2 linked regions of the Streptosporangium becharense genome follow. Each later gene encodes a partner of the first gene's protein in a complex. Links are inferred from orthologs where the notes say so. Each region holds a gene or a part of one and is shown on either strand. Other genes may lie near its edges.

Region 1 (5,162 bases):
CGCTGCGCGACCCGGCGGAGCGCCGCGAGATCTGCGCCGTCACCCGTGACTGGTACGCGCCCGACGCCGACCCCGGAGAGCTGGAGGAGCTGTTCGGACGCCTGGTCGCGCAGCCGCTGTGGCCCCGCCACTTCGACCGCTCCCTCGCCGGACTCGCCGCGATCAAGGGGCTCACCAGCGCGCTCATCGGCCGTTTCTGCAGGTCGGCGGAGTTCGCCACCCGGGAGGCGTACGGCACCGCCGCCGGTCGCCACAGCGCCGACCTGATCGTGCCTCGGGCGGCCCGGCTGGAGTGCGCGCTGCTCAAGGGCGTCACCGCCCACTACGTGATGACCAGGGACGACCACCACGCCAACCAGGCCAGGCAGCGTGAGCTGATCCACGACCTCGCTCACCTGATCATGCTGGGCGCGCCCGGCACCCTGGAGCCCGCGCTGCGTTCCGCCTTCATCCGGGCCGCGGGCGACGCCGAGCGGCTCCGGGTGGTCGTCGACCAGGTCGCCTCGCTCACCGACACCTCGGCCGTCGCCCTGCACCGTGAGCTCTCGGGACGCTGAGACGGTCGGCTCGGTGCCCTGACGCTGAGCCGGCCGCCTCGGCGCCGGCACGACGTCCTTGACGGGACGCCGGCTGACGGGACGCCGGCTCACCCGCCTGGGGCAGCCGCTCCGAGACGGCCCGTCCGGCTCCGGTGCGGAGGTCCCGGGAGAGGCCGGTGCGGCCGGGCCGTCAGTCGCCCCCGTTCAGCGGGATCTGCTCGGGCTGGCTCGGCCTCGGCTTCGGCTTGGGTTTCCGGGTGGGCCCGGGGGTGGGCTGCGGTTTGGACGCGCACAGGGTCACGCACCCGGGCGCCGCCCCCGTCCGCTTGCGCACGGCCAGCATCGCGGCACGCGGGGAGAACGTGGGGTTGCCCTCCCGCCAGGCGTCCAGGTAGTCCCACGGCTCCACCATGCCCCGGCGCACCCACCACAGCGACGGGTCGGCCTTCCAGGAGATCGCGAAGTAGAGGTTGCTCGCGGTGGAGCGGGCATTGCCCGAGTTGCCGATCCGGCCGAGAACCTGGCCCGCGTTGACCTTCAGGCCCGGCCGGACGCCCTCGGCGACGGTGTCCAGGTGGCCGCCGAGGTAGCGCACGCCGTCGTCGCCGATGACGGTGACGAAACGGCCCTCGCGGTCCGCTCCGCGGTCGGTGGACGGTTTCCACCGGTTCTTGACATTGACCTCGTCGACCACGCCGTCCACCGGGGAGACGAACGAGCAGCCCTTGGCCGCCCAGATCGTGGTCTTGGGCAGCACCAGCAGCCGGCGCTCGTAGGTGACCCGGCAGTCCTTCACCGGGAAGACGTAGGTGTGGTCGGAGACCTTGGGCGGCGGGACCCGCACCGGCGGGTCGGGCTTGGGCCGGTCGACCGCAGTCGGCGGGGCGGGGGTCTCCGAGGTTTCCGCGGTGGGGGTCTCCGAGGTCTCCGGGGTGGAGGTCGCCGGGCTCGTCGCGGCGACCGTGCCCACTGTGCCCACTGTGCCCATTGTGCCCGCCGTGTCCACCACACCCGCCGCGCCTGTGTCCGGCCCCGGGGACGGCGTGCCGATGCCCGCCACCCCGATCGGGGACGCGCAGCCCGCGGTGACGAGCACCGCACCGGTCACGATGGCCAATCGTGCTGTATGCCCCGATCGCATGATCTCCACCCGCATAAGATTATCGAGAATGCGTCTTTACCTTTGTAACCGACCTGGTGGTTGGTCATGACCTCTTCGGGAAAGTCGGTGTTCCTCCTGTCACGTCCGTCTCCGTCGTACCGCCCCGACCTGTCGGAGGCCGGGGCTAGACTCGCCGCGTGGCAGGCCGGATCAGTGACGAGGACATCGCGCTCGTACGAGAGCGCTCACCGATCGCCGACATCGTGGGCGAGCACATCCAGCTACGCAACGCGGGCGGCGGCAACCTGAAGGGGCTGTGCCCCTTCCACGACGAGAAGAGCCCCTCGTTCAACGTCACCCCCGCCCGGGGTTACTGGTACTGCTTCGGCTGCGGTGAGGGCGGCGACGTCATCACCTTCGTCCGGCGCCTGGAGCACCTGTCGTTCGCCGAGGCCGTCGAGCGCCTGGCCAACCGCGCCGGCATCCAGCTCCGCTACGAGCAGGGTGGTTACGTCCCCGGCCGCGAGCAGGGCGAGCGCAGCCGCCTCATCGAGGCCCACCGGGCGGCGGCGGAGTTCTACGCCGCGAAGCTGTCGGCGGCCGAGGCCGCACCCGGGCGCCGGTTCCTGTCCGAGCGCGGGTTCGAACGGGTCGACGCCGAACGCTTCGGTGTGGGTTACGCCCCGGCCGAGTGGGAGGCGCTCGCACGTCATCTGATGGCCCGGGGGTTCACCGCCGCCGAGCTGATCAAGGGCGGGCTGGCCAAGGAGGGCCGTCGCGGCCCGATCGACCGCTTCCGCGGCCGGCTGGTCTGGCCCATCCGCGACATCACCGGCGACGTCATCGGATTCGGCGCCCGCAAGCTCAACGACGCCGAAGACGGGCCGAAATACCTGAACACCCCGGAAAGTCCGCTGTACCGCAAGAGCGAGGTGCTCTACGGGGTCGACCTGGCCAAGCGTGAGATCTCCAAGCGTTCCCAGGCCGTGATCGTCGAGGGCTACACCGACGTGATGGCCTGCCACCTCTCCGGTGTGCCGACGGCCGTGGCCACCTGCGGCACCGCCTTCGGCGAGGAGCACATCAAGGTGCTGCGCCGGCTGCTGCTCGACCAGTCGGGGTCCCGCGGCGAGGTGATCTTCACGTTCGACGGCGACGCGGCGGGCCAGAAGGCGGCGTTGCGGGCCTTCGCCGAGGAGCAGAAGTTCGTCACCCAGACCTTCGTGGCCGTGCAGCAAGACGGTCTCGACCCGTGTGACCTGCGCCTCAAGCACGGCGAGGCGGCCGTGCGCGACCTGGTCGCCAGCCGGGAGCCGCTGTTCGCGTTCGCCATCCGCAGCGTCATCTCCCGCTATGACGTCAGCACCAACGAGGGCCGGCTCTCCGCGCTCGACGCGGCGGCGCCCATCGTGGCCGGGATCAAGGACCGGTCCCTGCGCCAGCTGTACGCCGTCGACCTCGACCGCTGGCTGGGTTTCAACAACGAGCGCTTCGTCGTCGACCGGATCGCGGAGATCTCCGCGACGGCGGCGCCGGCACGCCCGCAGCGCCCGGCCGGACCGCGCCGGGTCGCCGACCTCACCGATCCCGGCGTCCGCACCGAGGCCGAGGTGCTGCGACTGGCCGTGCAGCGTCCCGCGCTGCTCGGAGCGCGCTTCGAGGCGATCGGAGCGGAGGCGTTCACCCTCCCCGAGCACGTCGCGCTGCACAGGCTGATCATCGACGCCGGCGGCACCGCCGCGGCCGGACCGGGCGGGCGAGAGTGGGTCGACCGCCTGCTCGCCGAGGCCGACGAGTCGCTGCGCGGCATGGTCACCCGGTTCGCCGTGGAGGAGCTCCGGGCCGACCTGACGAGCGAGGAGCGGTACGCCTCGGCCATGCTGGCGGCCCTGGAGATGATCTCGGTGACGCGGGCCATCGAGCAGTTGAAGTCGCGGATGCAGCGCACCAATCCCGTCGAGGAGCAGCAGGAGTACAACCGCCTGTTCGGTGAGCTGGTCGCGCTGGAACAACAGCGGCGCGTCCTTCGGGAACGCGCCGCCGGGAGCTGACGGCGTAATTCTCTTTGATATCCGCGGCTCGATTCCGCCAAACCCCGAAAAGGTCTCGATCCGATAATGATCGGGATCTTACCTTGGGTGACAAAAATGGGTCTGCCATTTAGCGGTGCCAATACAGCAGACTGTCCCTCGTGGGTGCATCGGTGCTGCCAAGTGGGCCGCCATCGGTAGACCAGGTGGCCGACCTCGTTGCGAAGGGAAGGGAGCGCGGCAGCGTCACGGTCGACGACGTGGCCGCCGCTCTCGACAGATCCGAGCTGCCGTCCGACGCGCTCGAACGCGTCGCGCGCATGCTCGCCGAGCACGGAGTGGAGGTCCTCGAACCCCAGGGGGACGAGGAACCCGCCCGCGCCGATGAGGAGGATGTCGGTAAGAGGGCCCCGACCAGCGATCTCGTCCGCATCTACCTGCGGGAGATCGGCCGGGTGCCGCTGCTCACGGCCGAGGAGGAGGTGGAGCTCGCCAAGTCGATCGAGGCGGGACTGTTCGCCGAGGACAAACTGACCGGCGTCGCGTCGCGCATGGTCTTCCCGGAGTTCAAGGAGCTCGTCTGGCAGGGAGCGCGGGCCAAGCAACGGCTGATCGAGGCCAACCTGCGGCTGGTCGTGTCGATCGCCAAAAGATATGTGGGACGGGGGATGCTGTTCCTGGATCTCATTCAGGAGGGCAACCTGGGGCTCATCCGCGCGGTGGAGAAATTCGACTACACCAAGGGTTACAAGTTCTCCACTTATGCCACGTGGTGGATTCGTCAGGCGATCACCAGAGCCATCGCCGACCAGGCGCGTACCATTCGCATTCCGGTGCACATGGTCGAGACGATCAACAAGCTGGTGCGGGTCCAGCGGCAGCTCCACCAGGATCTCGGTCGCGAACCCGTGCCCGAGGAGATCGCGCTGGAGATGGACCTGCCGATCGAGCGGGTGATCGAGATCCAGCGGATCGCCCAGGAGCCGGTCTCGCTCCAGTCGCCGATCGGCGAGGAGGACTCCGACCTCGGTGACTTCATCGAGGACGCCGACGCGGTCGTGCCGATGGAGGCGGCGGCCTTCATCATGCTGCAGGACCAGCTCGACGACATCCTTGCGACGTTGTCGGAACGCGAGCAGCGCATCATCCAGCTGCGCTTCGGGCTCGCAGACGGGCATCCCCGTACCCTGGAGGAGGTCGGCCGGGAGTTCGGCGTGACCCGCGAACGCATCCGGCAGATCGAGTCCAAGACCCTGGCCAAGCTCCGCCACCCGACCAGGGCACAGATGCTCCGCGACTACCTCGACTGAGGCGGCGAGCCGAGCGGACCCCCTCCGCCGAGGCGGCGAGCCGAAGGGCGACATCGCGCCGGTGAGCCGAAGGGCGACGACCAGACCGGGTTCCGGGTCGTCGCCCTTCGGCTTGTCCGGGCGGAACCTCCGGGTGGAACCTCCGTGGAACCTCCGCGGAACCTTCACACGGAACCTCCGG
Region 2 (4,081 bases), 2.0 Mb from region 1 along the record:
GCATGGCCGGGACGCCGAGCAGACTGATCCGCAGGTAGGTCACCGCCTGCCGGGCGAGCTCCCCCTCGGCGCCGATCAGCCCGGCGAGGGAGGGGGCGAGCGGCCAGAGCACCACGACGATCACCAGCCCGACCCCGGCGGCCAGCCAGAGACCGTCCACCGCCTGCCGGAGCGCCTGCCCGGTGTCGCCCGCCCCGATCCGCCGGGCCACCGCCGCCGTCGTCCCGTACGCCAGGAACACGCACAACCCCACCGCGGTGCTCAGCACCGTGCTCGCCACCCCCAGGGCACCGAGCGCGGGGGCGGGCAGGCGGCTGACCACCACAGTGTCGGTCAGCAGGAAGAGGGGCTCGGCGATCAGGGCGCCGAAGGCCGGGACCGCCAGCCGCAGGATCTGCCCGTCATAGCCACGGCCTGAGCGAGAGGTAAGAGGCACCTCTCCATTGTGCCCATTACGCTTGGGTAGATCTTCGGTGGGATGAACCGGTCGGGCCATGCCATGCGGGGCACTTGTCGGCGTGTCATCCCAACTTTCTTTTCTCCACAGGCGGTGGATGAAGTTTCCGCTGGTCAGAGCGTTTTCCCCGACTGTGGACGAGAGTTATCCACAGGACTGTCCCCAGGGTTCCCACAGGCCTGGGGAAGAACTGCACAACTTATCCACAGCCCTGTCGACAGGTCGCGTTGCCACCCGCCCCGTGAAGCCGGGAAACTTGTCAGCCCGGTCGGCTACAAATGGGGATAGCGTAACTGTGTTCGAAAGAGGAGGTGGGGAGTGAGCATCGCGGAGCCGCCGGTCTTCGAGCCGGGTTTCGAGCGCACCCCACCGAACAACATCGAGGCCGAGCAGTCCGTCCTGGGCGGCATGCTCCTGTCCAAGGACGCCATCGCCGACGTCGTCGAGATCATCCGTGCCGACGACTTCTACCGTCCGGCCCACCAGATCATCTACGACATCATCACCGACCTCTACGGGCGTGGTGACCCCGCCGACGCCGTCACCGTCTTCGACGAGCTCCAGAAACGGGGCGAGGTCGCCCGGGTCGGCGGCGGGGCCTACCTGCACACGCTGACCGCCGTCGTGCCCACCGCGGCCAACGCCGGCTACTACGCGCGGATCGTCCGTGAGCAGGCCATCCTGCGGCGCCTCATCGAGGCCGGTACCCGCATCGTCTCCTTCGGCTACGGCGGGCAGGACGAGGAGGTCGACGACCTCGTCGACCGTGCCCAGGCCGAGATCTACAAGGTCACCGAACGCCGCACCTCCGAAGACTACGTGCCGCTGTCCGAGATCATGCCGGGCGCGCTCGACGAGCTGGAGGCCATCGGCGGCCGGAGCGGTCAGATGGTCGGCGTCCCCACCGGCTTCCAGGATCTCGACGCCCTCACCAACGGCCTGCACCCCGGCCAGATGATCGTCGTGGCCGCCCGACCGGCCATCGGCAAATCCACTCTGGGGCTGGATTTCGCCAGGTCCGCCGCCATAAAGCATGGCATGACCACTGTGGTGTTCTCGCTGGAGATGTCCCGCAACGAGATCACCATGCGTCTGCTTTCGGCCGAGGCCAGGGTGGCGCTCCACGCCATGCGCTCGGGCACGATGACCGATGACGACTGGGCCAAGCTGGCCCGCCGGATGGGCGAAGTGGCCGAGGCGCCGTTGTTCATCGACGACTCGCCCAACATGTCGATGATGGAGATCCGGGCCAAGTGCCGCCGGCTCAAGCAGCGCAACGATCTGCGGTTCGTCATCATCGACTACCTGCAGCTGATGTCCTCGCCCAAGAAGACCGAGAGCCGTCAGAACGAGGTCTCCGAGATCTCCCGCTCGATCAAGCTCCTCGCCAAGGAGCTGGAGGTCCCGGTCATCGCGATCTCCCAGCTCAACCGTGGCCCCGAGCAGCGAACCGACAAACGCCCCATGGTCAGCGACCTTCGCGAATCCGGCAGCATTGAGCAGGATGCGGACATGGTCATCCTGCTCCACCGGGAAGACGCCTACGAGCGCGAGTCGCCCAGGGCCGGCGAGGCCGACCTGATCGTCGCCAAACACCGTAACGGCCCCACTGCCACGGTGACCGTGGCGTTCCAGGGCCACTACAGCCGCTTCGTCGACATGGCCACCCACTGAGTTCGGGTCACTGCTGCCGGGTGGCCACTCCTGCCGGGCGGGCACTCCTGCCGGACAAGGATTCCGGCCGGGTGGCATCCCCCGGATGAGCATTCCAGCCGGACGGGAACTCCGGCTGTGCCGCTCCTGGCGGGCGGGTGTCCCTGCGGGCAGAGGCGGCCACAGTTCGACAGGAGGCGGACCGGAGTCCCAGGCTGCTGCGGCCTCACTTTCTTCCTGGCAGGGTGGGCGTATGACGATCCGTGGGGTGTTGTTCGACATCGACGACACGCTCTTCGACTACTCGACTTCGGAACAGATCGGTCTGCTGAAACATCTGGACGTCGAAGGGCTGCTGGAGCTGTTCCCGTCGCCCGCCGACGCGGTGGCGGTCTGGCGGGAGGTCATGGAGGAGGAGTACGCGCGGTTTCTCGCCGGCGAGTTGACGTTCACCGGTCAGCAGCTCGTACGGACCAGACGGTTCCTGGCGCGGGCCGGGAGCCTTCCGGCCGACGGCATCTCCGACCATGAGGCATCTGTCTGGTTCACCAGGTACAACGAGTTCCGGATCGCCGCGTGGTCCGCCTTCCCGGATGCAGGAGCCGTGCTCAGGACGCTCGCTCCGCGATTCCGACTCGGCGTCGTCTCCAACTCGTCACTGGCGCACCAGCGGAACAAACTGCGCACGATCGGCCTTCTGCACCATTTCGGCGACTCGATCGTCTGTTCCGCCGAGCATGGTGCCCCCAAGCCGGATCCGAGCATCTTCCTGGCGGGATGCGCGACGCTCGGTCTGCCCGCGCACCAGGTCGCGTACGTCGGCGACAAGTACGAGATCGACGCTCTGGGCGCCCGAGAGGCCGGCCTCCACTCGTACTGGCTCGACAGGGCGATCTCCGGGATCGCGCCAGCGAAGGGGATCACGGTGATCCGATCGCTGGAGGAACTGGTGACCGACCTGAACGGAACCTCCGGCGCCTCGGGAACGACCGGCCGGGCAGAGGCGGAGGGCGGCCGGGTCACTCCCACCGGAACAGCCGTGCCGCCAGCACCCCGGTGACCAGCACGGTCACCGCCATGACCACCAGGTGGAGCGTCTGGGGCGCGTTCCCCGCCCAGGTGGCGCGGAGCGCGTCGGCGAAGGGCGCCATGGGGAGGAAATCGCCGATCCGCCGCACCACCTCGGGCATGATCTCCCGGGGGATCCACATCCCGGCCATGAAGAGCAGCGGGAACATCAGCAGCGAGCCGACGCCCTGCGCGGTCTGCGCGCGGGAGGTGACGGCGGCGACCAGCAGCCCCAGGCCGAACATCGAGGCGGTGCCCAGCACGAACACCCCCGCGAAGGCCAGGGGGCTCCTCGGCGGGACCGAGCCCAGCACCAGGAATCCCAGGCCGACGAGCAGGGCGGTGGACACGACCGCCACCACGAGGTTGTTGACGACCTGGGCGGCCAGCAGCCGGGCCGGGCTGACCGGGGTGGTGGACATCCGGCGCAGCACGCCCTTCTCCCGATAGCCCACCAGGGTGCCGGGCAGCACGGTCAACGCCATCGTCACCACCGACAGGATCACCATCATCCCCGGGAGCTGGGTGTCGACGATCCGTTCCCCGCCCAGGGCGGGGTCGGCCTTCTGGAAGCCGGGGATGCTGCCCAGCCCGAGCAGCAGTGCCAGGGGAAGCAGCACGGCGAAGATCGTTCCCGCCGGATCGCGGAGGAAGAGCTTGGCCTCGGTCAGGATCATCTTCTTCATCGAACGTCTCCAGGGCGAAGGACGCCGGTCTCCGGCGCGGGTGAGGGAGTCAAGAGGAGATCTTCTTTCCGGTGAGGGCGAGGAAGGCGTCGTCGAGAGAGGGCCGCTCCACGCGCAGGTCGGCCGGGGTGACACCGGCGGTGGCGAGGGCGACGGTGACCGCCAGGAGCAGGTCACCGGTGCCGGTGACCGCCAGCTGCCCGCCACTGCGCCGCAC

The links. Proteins that work in one complex are often made in the same cells at the same time.
Region 2: the proteins of dnaG (region 1) and dnaB are in contact, whole or in part, in a crystal structure (PDB 2R6A), measured with the Geobacillus stearothermophilus proteins. The link is inferred for Streptosporangium becharense from one-to-one orthologs. Residues at the interface, in WP_049624496.1 of Geobacillus stearothermophilus: Lys456, Leu457, Leu458, Pro459, Ala460, Asn463, Ala464, Leu467, Leu535, Leu536, Ile537, Ala538, Gln544, Glu545, Asp548, Tyr549, His552; in WP_033016901.1 of Geobacillus stearothermophilus: Ser13, Glu15, Ala16, Gln18, Glu91, Leu92, Asp94, Ala95, Val96, Pro97, Thr98, Ala99, Ala100, Asn101, Tyr104, Tyr105, Ile108.

What each region holds. Positions count from the first base shown.
Region 1 is NZ_JACHMP010000001.1:1,981,566-1,986,727, reverse strand. The notes cover bases 1,362-4,265. They hold dnaG (DNA primase), read left to right. Parts: upstream 1,362-1,838; coding sequence 1,839-3,692; downstream 3,693-4,265. Other genes in these bases: rpoD (RNA polymerase sigma factor RpoD), read left to right, coding at 3,878-4,265; F4562_RS08495 (M23 family metallopeptidase), read right to left, coding at 1,362-1,647. Outside these bases: F4562_RS08500 (deoxyguanosinetriphosphate triphosphohydrolase), read left to right, coding at 1-557; more of F4562_RS08495, read right to left, coding at 730-1,361; more of rpoD, read left to right, coding at 4,266-4,981. UniProt on the Escherichia coli protein: RNA polymerase that catalyzes the synthesis of short RNA molecules used as primers for DNA polymerase during DNA replication.
Region 2 is NZ_JACHMP010000001.1:3,976,827-3,980,907, forward strand. Bases 1-2,953 are described here. They hold dnaB (replicative DNA helicase), read left to right. Parts: upstream 1-775; coding sequence 776-2,131; downstream 2,132-2,953. Other genes in these bases: F4562_RS17495 (MATE family efflux transporter), read right to left, coding at 1-436; F4562_RS17505 (HAD family hydrolase), read left to right, coding at 2,364-2,953. Also shown: more of F4562_RS17505, read left to right, coding at 2,954-3,170; F4562_RS17510 (ABC transporter permease), read right to left, coding at 3,130-3,864; F4562_RS17515 (ABC transporter ATP-binding protein), read right to left, coding at 3,914-4,081. UniProt on the Escherichia coli protein: The main replicative DNA helicase, it participates in initiation and elongation during chromosome replication. Travels ahead of the DNA replisome, separating dsDNA into templates for DNA synthesis.